One region of the Kribbella sp. C-35 genome, then DNA from elsewhere that is predicted to be linked to it. Evidence: riboswitches for the same ligand, from Rfam matches in the RefSeq annotation. Region 1 holds a riboswitch; each other region holds the start of a gene.
The links. Region 1 has a riboswitch for thiamine pyrophosphate ahead of ACLJOO_RS12175 (purine-cytosine permease family protein). Riboswitches for the same ligand answer to the same signal wherever they lie in the genome.
Positions count from the first base shown of each region.

Region 2: it holds a riboswitch for thiamine pyrophosphate, as region 1 does, so the genes downstream of both, thiS (sulfur carrier protein ThiS) here and ACLJOO_RS12175 (purine-cytosine permease family protein) in region 1, are expected to answer to the same signal.
Region 3: it holds a riboswitch for thiamine pyrophosphate, as region 1 does, so the genes downstream of both, ACLJOO_RS28305 (GAF and ANTAR domain-containing protein) here and ACLJOO_RS12175 (purine-cytosine permease family protein) in region 1, are expected to answer to the same signal.
Region 4: it holds a riboswitch for thiamine pyrophosphate, as region 1 does, so the genes downstream of both, thiC (phosphomethylpyrimidine synthase ThiC) here and ACLJOO_RS12175 (purine-cytosine permease family protein) in region 1, are expected to answer to the same signal.

Region 1 is NZ_JAJPWG010000001.1:2,400,897-2,403,090, reverse strand. Features, by position in the region: gene ACLJOO_RS12175 (purine-cytosine permease family protein) at 1-920, opposite strand, end outside; TPP riboswitch at 916-1,033, opposite strand; gene ACLJOO_RS12170 (alpha/beta fold hydrolase) at 1,052-1,711, opposite strand; gene ACLJOO_RS12165 (hypothetical protein) at 1,708-2,194, opposite strand, start outside.
Region 2 is NZ_JAJPWG010000003.1:558,213-560,406, reverse strand. Features, by position in the region: gene ACLJOO_RS22550 (DUF5937 family protein) at 1-861, shown strand, start outside; TPP riboswitch at 877-988, shown strand; gene thiS (sulfur carrier protein ThiS) at 979-1,182, shown strand; gene ACLJOO_RS22540 (thiazole synthase) at 1,185-1,958, shown strand; gene ACLJOO_RS22535 (DUF6807 family protein) at 1,933-2,194, opposite strand, start outside.
Region 3 is NZ_JAJPWG010000004.1:519,668-521,861, forward strand. Features, by position in the region: gene ACLJOO_RS28300 (hypothetical protein) at 20-208, shown strand; gene ACLJOO_RS28305 (GAF and ANTAR domain-containing protein) at 311-1,054, opposite strand; TPP riboswitch at 1,286-1,399, opposite strand; gene ACLJOO_RS28310 (ABC transporter ATP-binding protein) at 1,538-2,194, shown strand, end outside.
Region 4 is NZ_JAJPWG010000003.1:692,968-695,161, reverse strand. Features, by position in the region: gene thiC (phosphomethylpyrimidine synthase ThiC) at 1-895, opposite strand, end outside; TPP riboswitch at 886-1,019, opposite strand; gene ACLJOO_RS23215 (lysophospholipid acyltransferase family protein) at 1,060-1,806, shown strand; gene ACLJOO_RS23210 (hypothetical protein) at 1,931-2,194, shown strand, end outside.

The sequences.
Region 1 (2,194 bases):
CGGTCGATGTGGCCGATCAGGTTGTGCGCGGCCATCGTGGTCGAGTAGACGTTCGCGTACGCCTCGTCGACCTCGTCCACCAGCAGCACGAGCAGCGCGATCGCACCGGCAGGCAGTGTGACCAGTGCGGTGATCACGTCCTCGCTGTTGGTCTGCAGCGTCGCCACAGCGACGACACCGAGCGCGTAGTACGCGATCGCGGCCAGACCGTAGCCGAGTGCGGAACCACTGAACGCGGCCTTGTTGGTCCGCGAGTGCCGCGTGTAGTCCGCGGCCAGCGGCGCGAAGGACACGACGCCGGCAGCGGCCAGGTCGACGGCCGGCCAGAAGCCGAACACGCTGTCCTGCGGCAACGCGTGCACCGGCTTGCTGAGCACCTGCACGAACAGGTACACCGACGCGAGCAGCACCAGCCAGACCATGAACTTCCGCAGGATCTTCACGCTGCCGAGCGGACGGACCGCCATCGCGGTCGCGATGATTCCGGCGAGTACGACGAACAGCCAGCGCCACCGCTCGCTCGTGACCGCGACCGCGGCCTGTGAGATCACGATGATCTCCATCGTCGCCCAGCCGACGTTCTGCGCGATGTTCAGCACGGTCGGCGCGATCGAGCCGCGGCGGCCGAACAGACCGCGCAGGCTCGCCATCGCGGGCGCACCGGTCTGCGACCCGAAGACGGCCGCGCCGCCGAGCACGAGGGCACCGATGCCGCAGCCGACGACCACAGCGAGCAGCCCCTGCCAGAGCGAGCCCGTGTACGCCGCCACGAGCGCACCGGTCACCGGGCCGAACAGGGAGATGCCGAAGTTGCCCCAGAGCGTGAACTGGTCGAAGAACCCGAGCGTGCGCGGCGCATCGGTGGTGAGGACGAGCGGCGCCTCGGTGGTGCCGGCAGGACGAACAGCTGTATCGGTCATGAGTGACCCCAATCCCTACGCCGGCATTACCCGGTCAGGTTCAGGCGGTCGGCGACCCAGCTGTCGCCCTCTCAGCCCGCGCATCCTCGGTGCGAGCTCCCGCATAGGTTTGTGTTCCTGAGTTTAACTCGTCAGCTACTTTCCGGAAGAGTGACTGCTCGTTCTATGAGAGCGGCCAGCTCCGGGCCGTTCGTGACGACCGGCATGTGGGCCCCGGAGTCCAGCGTGCGGGCCTCGCCGTGGCTGAGTTCGGCGAGCCGTTCGACCCATTCCGCCGTACACAAGAGGTCATGCCGGCCGCGGACGAGGATCACCGGCGCTTGGACGTGGGGCATGACTGCAGCCAGGTCGTGGTGCCTCGACGCTTCGCTGGCGCGGGCGATCGACGGCAGCGTCGTACGGGCGTATTGCGGACTGATCCGGACCAGCTTCGGCGCGTCCGGGATCGCGGAGCCGACGAGCCGGACCGCGCGGTCGACCCAACTCGACAGCCGGACGTCGCCGGTCGGCGCGGCGAGCACGAGCGCGTGGGCCAGCTCGGGGTAGCGGATCGCCAGCTCGACGACGATCTGACAGCTCGCCGAGTGGCCGACCAGCACAGACCGCTCGCGGATCTTCCCGGCCAGCGCTACCGCGAGGGCACGAGGGTGCAGGTCCTCACGGGAGCCCGCCGGTTCGCCGTACCCGGGCAGGGTGACCACGTGGTACGGCGAGACGAGGTGCTCGACCGTCCGCGCGTACGACTCCGGGCCGAGGCCCAGGCCGGGCACGAGGACGACAGGTGCGTTCACTCCCAGGGAGCCTTCGCCGGGGCGCCTTTGACGACCGGGTTCGCTACGTCGGGCTTGAGCTCGCGGTACCCGAGGAAGAGCCCGACGGCGAGGACGAGCAGGCCGAAACCACCCCAGCCGTACGCCGTGGGCAGCCGGTGGACCGTGCCGTCGCTGGCACCTAGACCTGTGGACAGCACCATGATCAGCCAGACCAGGATCGGGACGATGGAGACCGCGACCAGGAGCAGACCGGCCAGCTCGGACGGGTCGGGCCGGCGACCGGCCTTGTAGCGGGCCAGTACGTCGCGGACCCACATCACCAGCGCGGCTGTGCCGACTACCACGAGCAACAGCTGGCCGACCGCGTCGAGTACGTCCGTGCGGAGCGGGTGGTTCAGCGGCGAGCCTGGCGCCTGTGAGATCTCCCGGAGCGCGACGCGCTGCACAGAGACGACCAGCAGCCCGTAGATCGCGGCGATGAACGCGGCCAGGCCTACAACC
Region 2 (2,194 bases), on a different contig from region 1:
CGCGCGCTACGGGATCCCGGCCGTTTCCCGCTGCAGCTCGGCTGGGTGCGCGCCGTACAGCCGCAGGTCACCGCCCTGGACTGGTCCGTACTGCGGTGGCTCGTCAACGACACCATGGGCAGCCCGGACTTCCTGACGCCACGACCGACCTCGCCGCTCACCCAGCTCTCCGACGAGCTCGACGTGATCGCTAACGTCAAACCGGACACCTTCGAGCGACAACTCGTAGCGGTCAACGGCGAGCTACCGGAAGACCTGACCATCGACAAGGTCCTCGAGGCACTCAGCCAGTACTGGGACGCTGTGATGGCGCCGTACTGGAGCCGCATGCGCACTCTCCTCTCCGCCGACATCAGCTACCGCGGTCACGTCGTCACCCAGCAAGGGACCGGCGCCATGCTCAACGGCCTCGGCCCAGCGATCACCTACGCCGAAGGGCTCCTCAAGGTCGACCGCGTGGCCGAGCAGAGCCGCACCGAACACGTCGACGGTCGCGGGCTCGTGCTGCAGCCGACCCTGTTCGGACCGCACGCCGTCATCCCGTTCGACCCGGGCGCCGAACCGCTGCTCGGCTACCCGCCGCGCGGTCAGGCCCATCTGTGGTCCGTCGTCGAGCCGCCGTCCCGCCACGACCTCGCTCAGTTGATCGGTACGCCGAGAGCACACATCCTCGAGCTCCTCACCCATCCCCGTACGACGACCGACCTGGCCGGCGAACTGAAGGTGACGCCGTCCGCGGTGAGCCAGCACCTCCAACTACTACGCCGTACCGGGCTCGTCGAACCGCAGCGCACCGGCAAACAGGTCCTCTACCGCCCGACGGAGCTCGCCGCCCTCCTCACCGGCACGCAAGTCGACTGAGCCGTCAGCTATAGTCGAGACGTCCGCGGGAGCTCGCAGGAAGTGGGCTGAGAGGGTGACTGCACCGTCACCGACCGCTGAACCTGAATCGGGTAATTCCGGCGTAGGGAGGAAGCGATGGAATCCGTCTGGGTGAACGGTACGGCGATCGACGTACCGCCGGGCAAGTCGGTGGCCGAGCTGATCGCGGAGTACTCCGATCGCGCCACCGGGATCGCGGTCGCGGTGAACCAGAACGTGCTGACCAAGGCTGAATGGGCGCAGACCACCCTGCGGCCGGGCGACCGGGTCGAGATCGTCAGCGCGACGCAGGGAGGCTGACCATGGATGATCCACTGGAGCTCGGCGGGCGCACGTACACGTCGCGGCTGATCATGGGGACCGGCGGTTCGGCCAACCTGGAAGTGATGGAGGAGGCATTGATTGCCTCCGGCACCCAACTCACCACGGTCGCGATGCGCCGCCTCGGCACGGGGCACGAGGGCTCGGTGCTCGACGTACTGAAGAAGCACGGCATCGACGTACTGCCGAACACGGCCGGCTGCCACACCGCGGCCGAGGCTGTACTGACCGCGAAACTGGCCCGCGAGGCGCTCGGGACCGACCTGATCAAGGTCGAGGTCGTTGCCGACGACCACCTGTTGCTGCCGGACCCGTTCGAGCTGCTCGATGCCGTGGAGGCCTTGGTGGCCGACGGTTTCACCGTGCTGCCGTACACGAACGACGACCCGATCCTCGCCCGCCGTCTCGAGCAGGCCGGGTGCGCGGCCGTGATGCCGTTGGCCGCACCCATCGGTTCGGCGCTCGGCATCCGCAACCCGCACAACATCGCGCTGATCGCCGAGGCGGCGAACGTCCCGGTGATCGTTGATGCCGGCATCGGTACGGCGAGTGACGCCGCGCTGGCGATGGAACTCGGATGCGACGCGGTCATGCTCGCGACCCCGGTGACTCGTGCTGAGAAGCCTGCCCTGATGGCCGCCGCGATGCGCGACGCCGTCTCGGCCGGCCGGAACGCACGCCTCGCCGGCCGTGTGCCGAAGCGATGGCAGTCGGCGTTGGCGTCGTCGCCTACAACTGGTCTGCCAACGTTTTAGCCTCCGCCGCGTCCACCGCGCGGTCCAGCAGCAGCGCGGTGAGCGACAACGTCAGGTCCTGGTTGGGCTGCAACGTCAACGGCTCGTCCCACGCGAGCGCCGGGCACGCGCCGACGTACTCGGTGGTGCGCAAGAACCACGGCCACACCTGATCCGGCTGCAGCAACAGCAAACTGACATTGCCCTGCACGAATGCGAGCCACGGACTGCCAGATCCGAAGGCGGCGTCCAATCCT
Region 3 (2,194 bases), on a different contig from region 1:
TCGTCACCGCATTCAGATCATGACGATCTGGGTGGGTTTGAGACCGCCGATCTTCGAGACGCTGGTCCACTGCGCAGGGAGCAGCCGGCCGCGTCGATGGATCTGGGCAAGCCTGGTGGAGGCACAAGCCGGCCATGTGCAGATCGTCGGCGAGCTGACCACTCGCGGTGGCGTGTTCGCGGAGGAGGAAGCACCTGGGAACTCGTGACCGGGCAGGGGCGAGAGTCTCAGACGCTCCGTTTGTGTGCGGCCAGGAGGGCGGCCCGGGTCAGTCCTGGCGTTTCTCTCCGGGGCGTGCCTCGAGTGCGGGTCAGTCGCCGAATGAACCGTTGGAATCGTCGTCCGGAGCGAATGTGCGGCTGTCGACCGGCGCTTGTCCGGTCAGTTTGGTGATGAGGTCGGCGGCGACGTCCCGCAGCTTGCGGTTGGTGTTCTGCGAATGGCGCCGCAGCAGTTCGAAGGCCGTCCTGGCATCGCATTTCTGCTGGCCCATCAGCAGGCCGAGCGCCTGGTCGATCACCGATCGCGAGGCCAATGCCCGCTCCAGTTGCTCGCTCAGATGTAAATGTTGCACCGCTCGTGCCGCGAACGCCAAGGTGGTAGCGGCCTGGTCGGCGACGGCGGCGGCCCGTTCCCGATCCGCCTCGCTGAACGAGTTCGGCTGGTCATACCCGTAGAGATTCAAGGCGCCGATGATCTGGTCGTCGACGACCAGCGGGAAGCTGAGCGACGCGGTTACCCCGAGTTCGAGTGCAGAATCGCGGTAGCGGCGCCACCGGTACTCGCTCGCCTGGTCCGCGACGTCGACCACCTCGCCGTTCTCCAAGGCGTCCAGGCAGGGCCCTTCACCGAGGCTGTACTGCTGCTCGTCGATCAACGCGGCCCGTGAATCACTGGTCACGATCGTGTGAGGCTGCCCGTCGTACCGAGCGGTCATGCCGCACGAGGCCTGCGGCTGCACCACCTTGGCCGCCATGCCCGCCAGCTTGACGAGCAAGTCCTCCAGTCCGGGACCGTTGAGCAGCAACGAATGCACTGAGCCCAGCACATCCACAAGAGGCTCGTCACTTCGACCATCTGTAGCCACGGCGCCACCCGTTCGTGCCTTGACCGACCTGCTCCCCGCCGCAGACTGGGCCCTGGGGCGGAGGGTGGACAGCAACAGATGAACAGTGACGGCAATTCAAACGCTACGCCGCTTGGCGGCGAGAACGACGTCGTACGTCGCGATCACCCAACCCCTTGGTCGGCTGGTCGGGTCTTTGAGCGAAGGCATCGACAGAAAAGACCTGCGAGACGGTTTCCCTTCGCCGGCATTGTCCGGATCAGGTACTTGGGGTCGCCCAATGGTCCTAAGATCGTCAGGCCTCTCAGCCTTTCGGCTCCCTCGCCCGCCTCGCAGGCCAATTCAATCTTGACTCCGGGAGCAGTCGGCGTCAACAGGGATGAACCCCCGACTTCACTGGGCGGCACGCCGTCGCGGATGTCGGCCCGGCCACGCACCTCGTCGGCCTTGCTCGAGGCGCACAATGACGGAGTGGGTACTGCGATCGAGGTCGAAGGGCTCGTCAAGCGGTACGGCGGCAAGTTGGCCGTGGACGAAGCGTCGCTGTCGGTGGCAGACGGCGAGGCCTTCGGCTACGTCGGTCCCAACGGAGCCGGCAAGACGACCACGATCAGGTGCATGCTCGGCTTCGTCCGGCCGTCGGCCGGCCAGATCCGCATCCTCGGGCAGGATGTGGCGTCCGATCTCAACGCAGTGCTCGCCGATGTCGGGCACCTGCCGGGTGAGTTCGGGTTGTGGCCGCAGATGACCGGGGACGAGTGCCTCGACTACCTCGGTGCGTTGCAGCGGCGCCCACTCGTCCGGCGGCGGGAGCTGTGCGACCGGCTGGAGCTGTCGCAGGCCGACCTGAGGCGCCAGATCCGGATGTACTCGCGGGGTATGAAGCAGAAGATCGGCATCATCCAGGCGTTCCAGCACGAACCACACGTGCTGGTGCTCGACGAGCCGACGGAGGGTCTCGATCCGGTCATGAAGGAGCGGTTCGTCGGGCTGCTCGCCGAGCACCGCCAGGCGGGTGGAACCGTATTCCTCTCATCGCACATCCTCTCTGAGGTGGAGGAAACGACCGAGCGGGTCGCCGTGCTCAAGGCAGGTCGGATCGTGCGGACCGGCGCGACCGCGGACCTC
Region 4 (2,194 bases), on a different contig from region 1:
CGTCCCCGAGCGAGAACGTCACGTCGTACTCGCGGAGAATCTCGCACAGCTCCGCGAAATGCGTGTACAGGAAGGACTCCTGGTGGTGCGCCAGGCACCACGCGGCCATGATCGACCCGCCGCGCGACACGATCCCGGTGATCCGCCGCGCGGTCAGCGGCACGTACCGCAGCAGTACGCCGGCGTGCACGGTCATGTAGTCCACGCCCTGCTCGCACTGCTCGATCACGGTCTCGCGGTACACCTCCCACGACAGCGCCGCCGGATCGCCCTTCACCTTCTCCAGTGCCTGGTACAACGGCACCGTCCCGATCGGCACCGGCGAGTTCCGCAGGATCCACTCCCGCGTCTCGTGGATGTTCTTCCCGGTGGACAGGTCCATCACGGTGTCCGCGCCCCACCGGGTCGCCCAGACGAGTTTCTCCACCTCTTCCTCGACCGAGCTGCTGACGGCGGAGTTGCCGATGTTCGCGTTCACCTTCACCAGGAACTTCTTCCCGATGATCATCGGCTCGCTCTCCGGGTGCCGCCGGTTCGCGGGGATCACCGCGCGCCCGCGCGCTACCTCCGCCCGGACGAACTCCGGATCGAGTCCCTCCCGTAAGGCGACGTACCGCATCTCCTCGGTGATCACTCCGGCCCGCGCGTGCCCGAGCTGGGTCCGCGGCTCGCGCCCGGCGATCCACTCGCGCCGCAACGCGGGCAGACCGGCCTGTACGTCGATCCGCGCCGACGCGTCGGTGTACGGACCGGACGTGTCGTAGAGGTCGAAGTGCTCGCCGTTGGTGAGATTCACGCGGCGCGCCGGTACCCCGAGCTCTCCGCGATAGATCTTCTCCGAGCCCGAGATCGGGCCCGTGGTGACGGCCGGACGGATCGTGCTGACATTCACCATGCTGCTGCTCCCTACGCCGGAATTACCCGGACAGGTTCGGCGGTCGGCGGCGCCGGCCAGGTGTCGATTCCTGGTCCAGCCGCCCTCTCAGCCCACTACGGTGCGAGCTCCCGCGATCTCCAGTTGTCACCGGACACATTAGACGAACCCTGTAGGTTCTAGAGATGCGAGACCTCGTCTATCCGCCTGTCGTCGCTTTCGCGAAGACCGCGTTCACGGTGCTGGACCTGAAGATCCGGCGTACCGGGACGGAGCACGTGCCGCGCACCGGCGGGGCGCTGATCGCGATCAACCACGTCAGCTACGTCGACTTCATCCTCGGCGGGTACGGCGCACTTCCGGCGAAGCGGCTCGTCCGGTTCATGGCGAAGGAGGTGCTGTTCCGCAACCGGTACTCCGGTCCGTTGATGCGCGGGATGCACCACATCCCGGTGGACCGGGACGCGGGCGCCGCGTCGTACCAGCAAGCGCTGGAGTACCTGGCGGCCGGCGAGCTGGTCGGTGTGTTCCCGGAGGCGACGATCAGCCGCTCGTTCGAGCTCAAGGAGTTCAAGTCCGGCACGGTGCGGATGGCGGCGGAGGCCGGCGTACCGGTGCTGCCGATGATCCTGTGGGGCACGCAGCGGATGTTCACCAAGGACCACCCGCGGGACTTCACCCGGCACCGGCCGATCTCGATCAGCATCGGCGCGCCGATCACCGTGACGCCTGACGACGACCCGGCCGAGGCGACCGCGCACCTGCGGTCCACGATGGCCGGGATGCTGGACGAGACCATCCGCGCCTACCCCGAGCAACCGGCCGGTGCCTGGTGGTTGCCGGCCGCGTACGGCGGCAGCGCGCCGACGCCCGAAGAGGCCCAACGGCTGGACGCCGAGGAGCTCGCCCGGCGGGCAGCCAAACGTCAGTAACCGGACCAGACCTTGACCCTCGGGCCGGTACGAGGGTACGAAGTCTCTCGTTGACAGAGCAGGAACCTGGGGGGTCCCTGTGCGGCGGGCGACTGCGGTGGCTCGCGTACGAGAGCGGGCGGGGATGGTTTTGTTCGATTCACCGGAAGAGCTGCATCTGTTCGACCCGGGGGCGCTGACGCCGGCCCCGCACGTGGCCGAGCACATCCCGGACGCCGGGGCGTTCTTCGTCGACTGGGCGACCCGGGGGCTGGCCGCGGATCGCGCCCGGGAGATCGAGTCCGCGGTGAACGGCCGGCGCAACCAGAACGGCTGGTTCCCGCTCGAGTCGCTGGACAGCATCGGCCGCAAGGGCTTCTGGCGCGGCCCGCTGACCTACCTCGCCCGG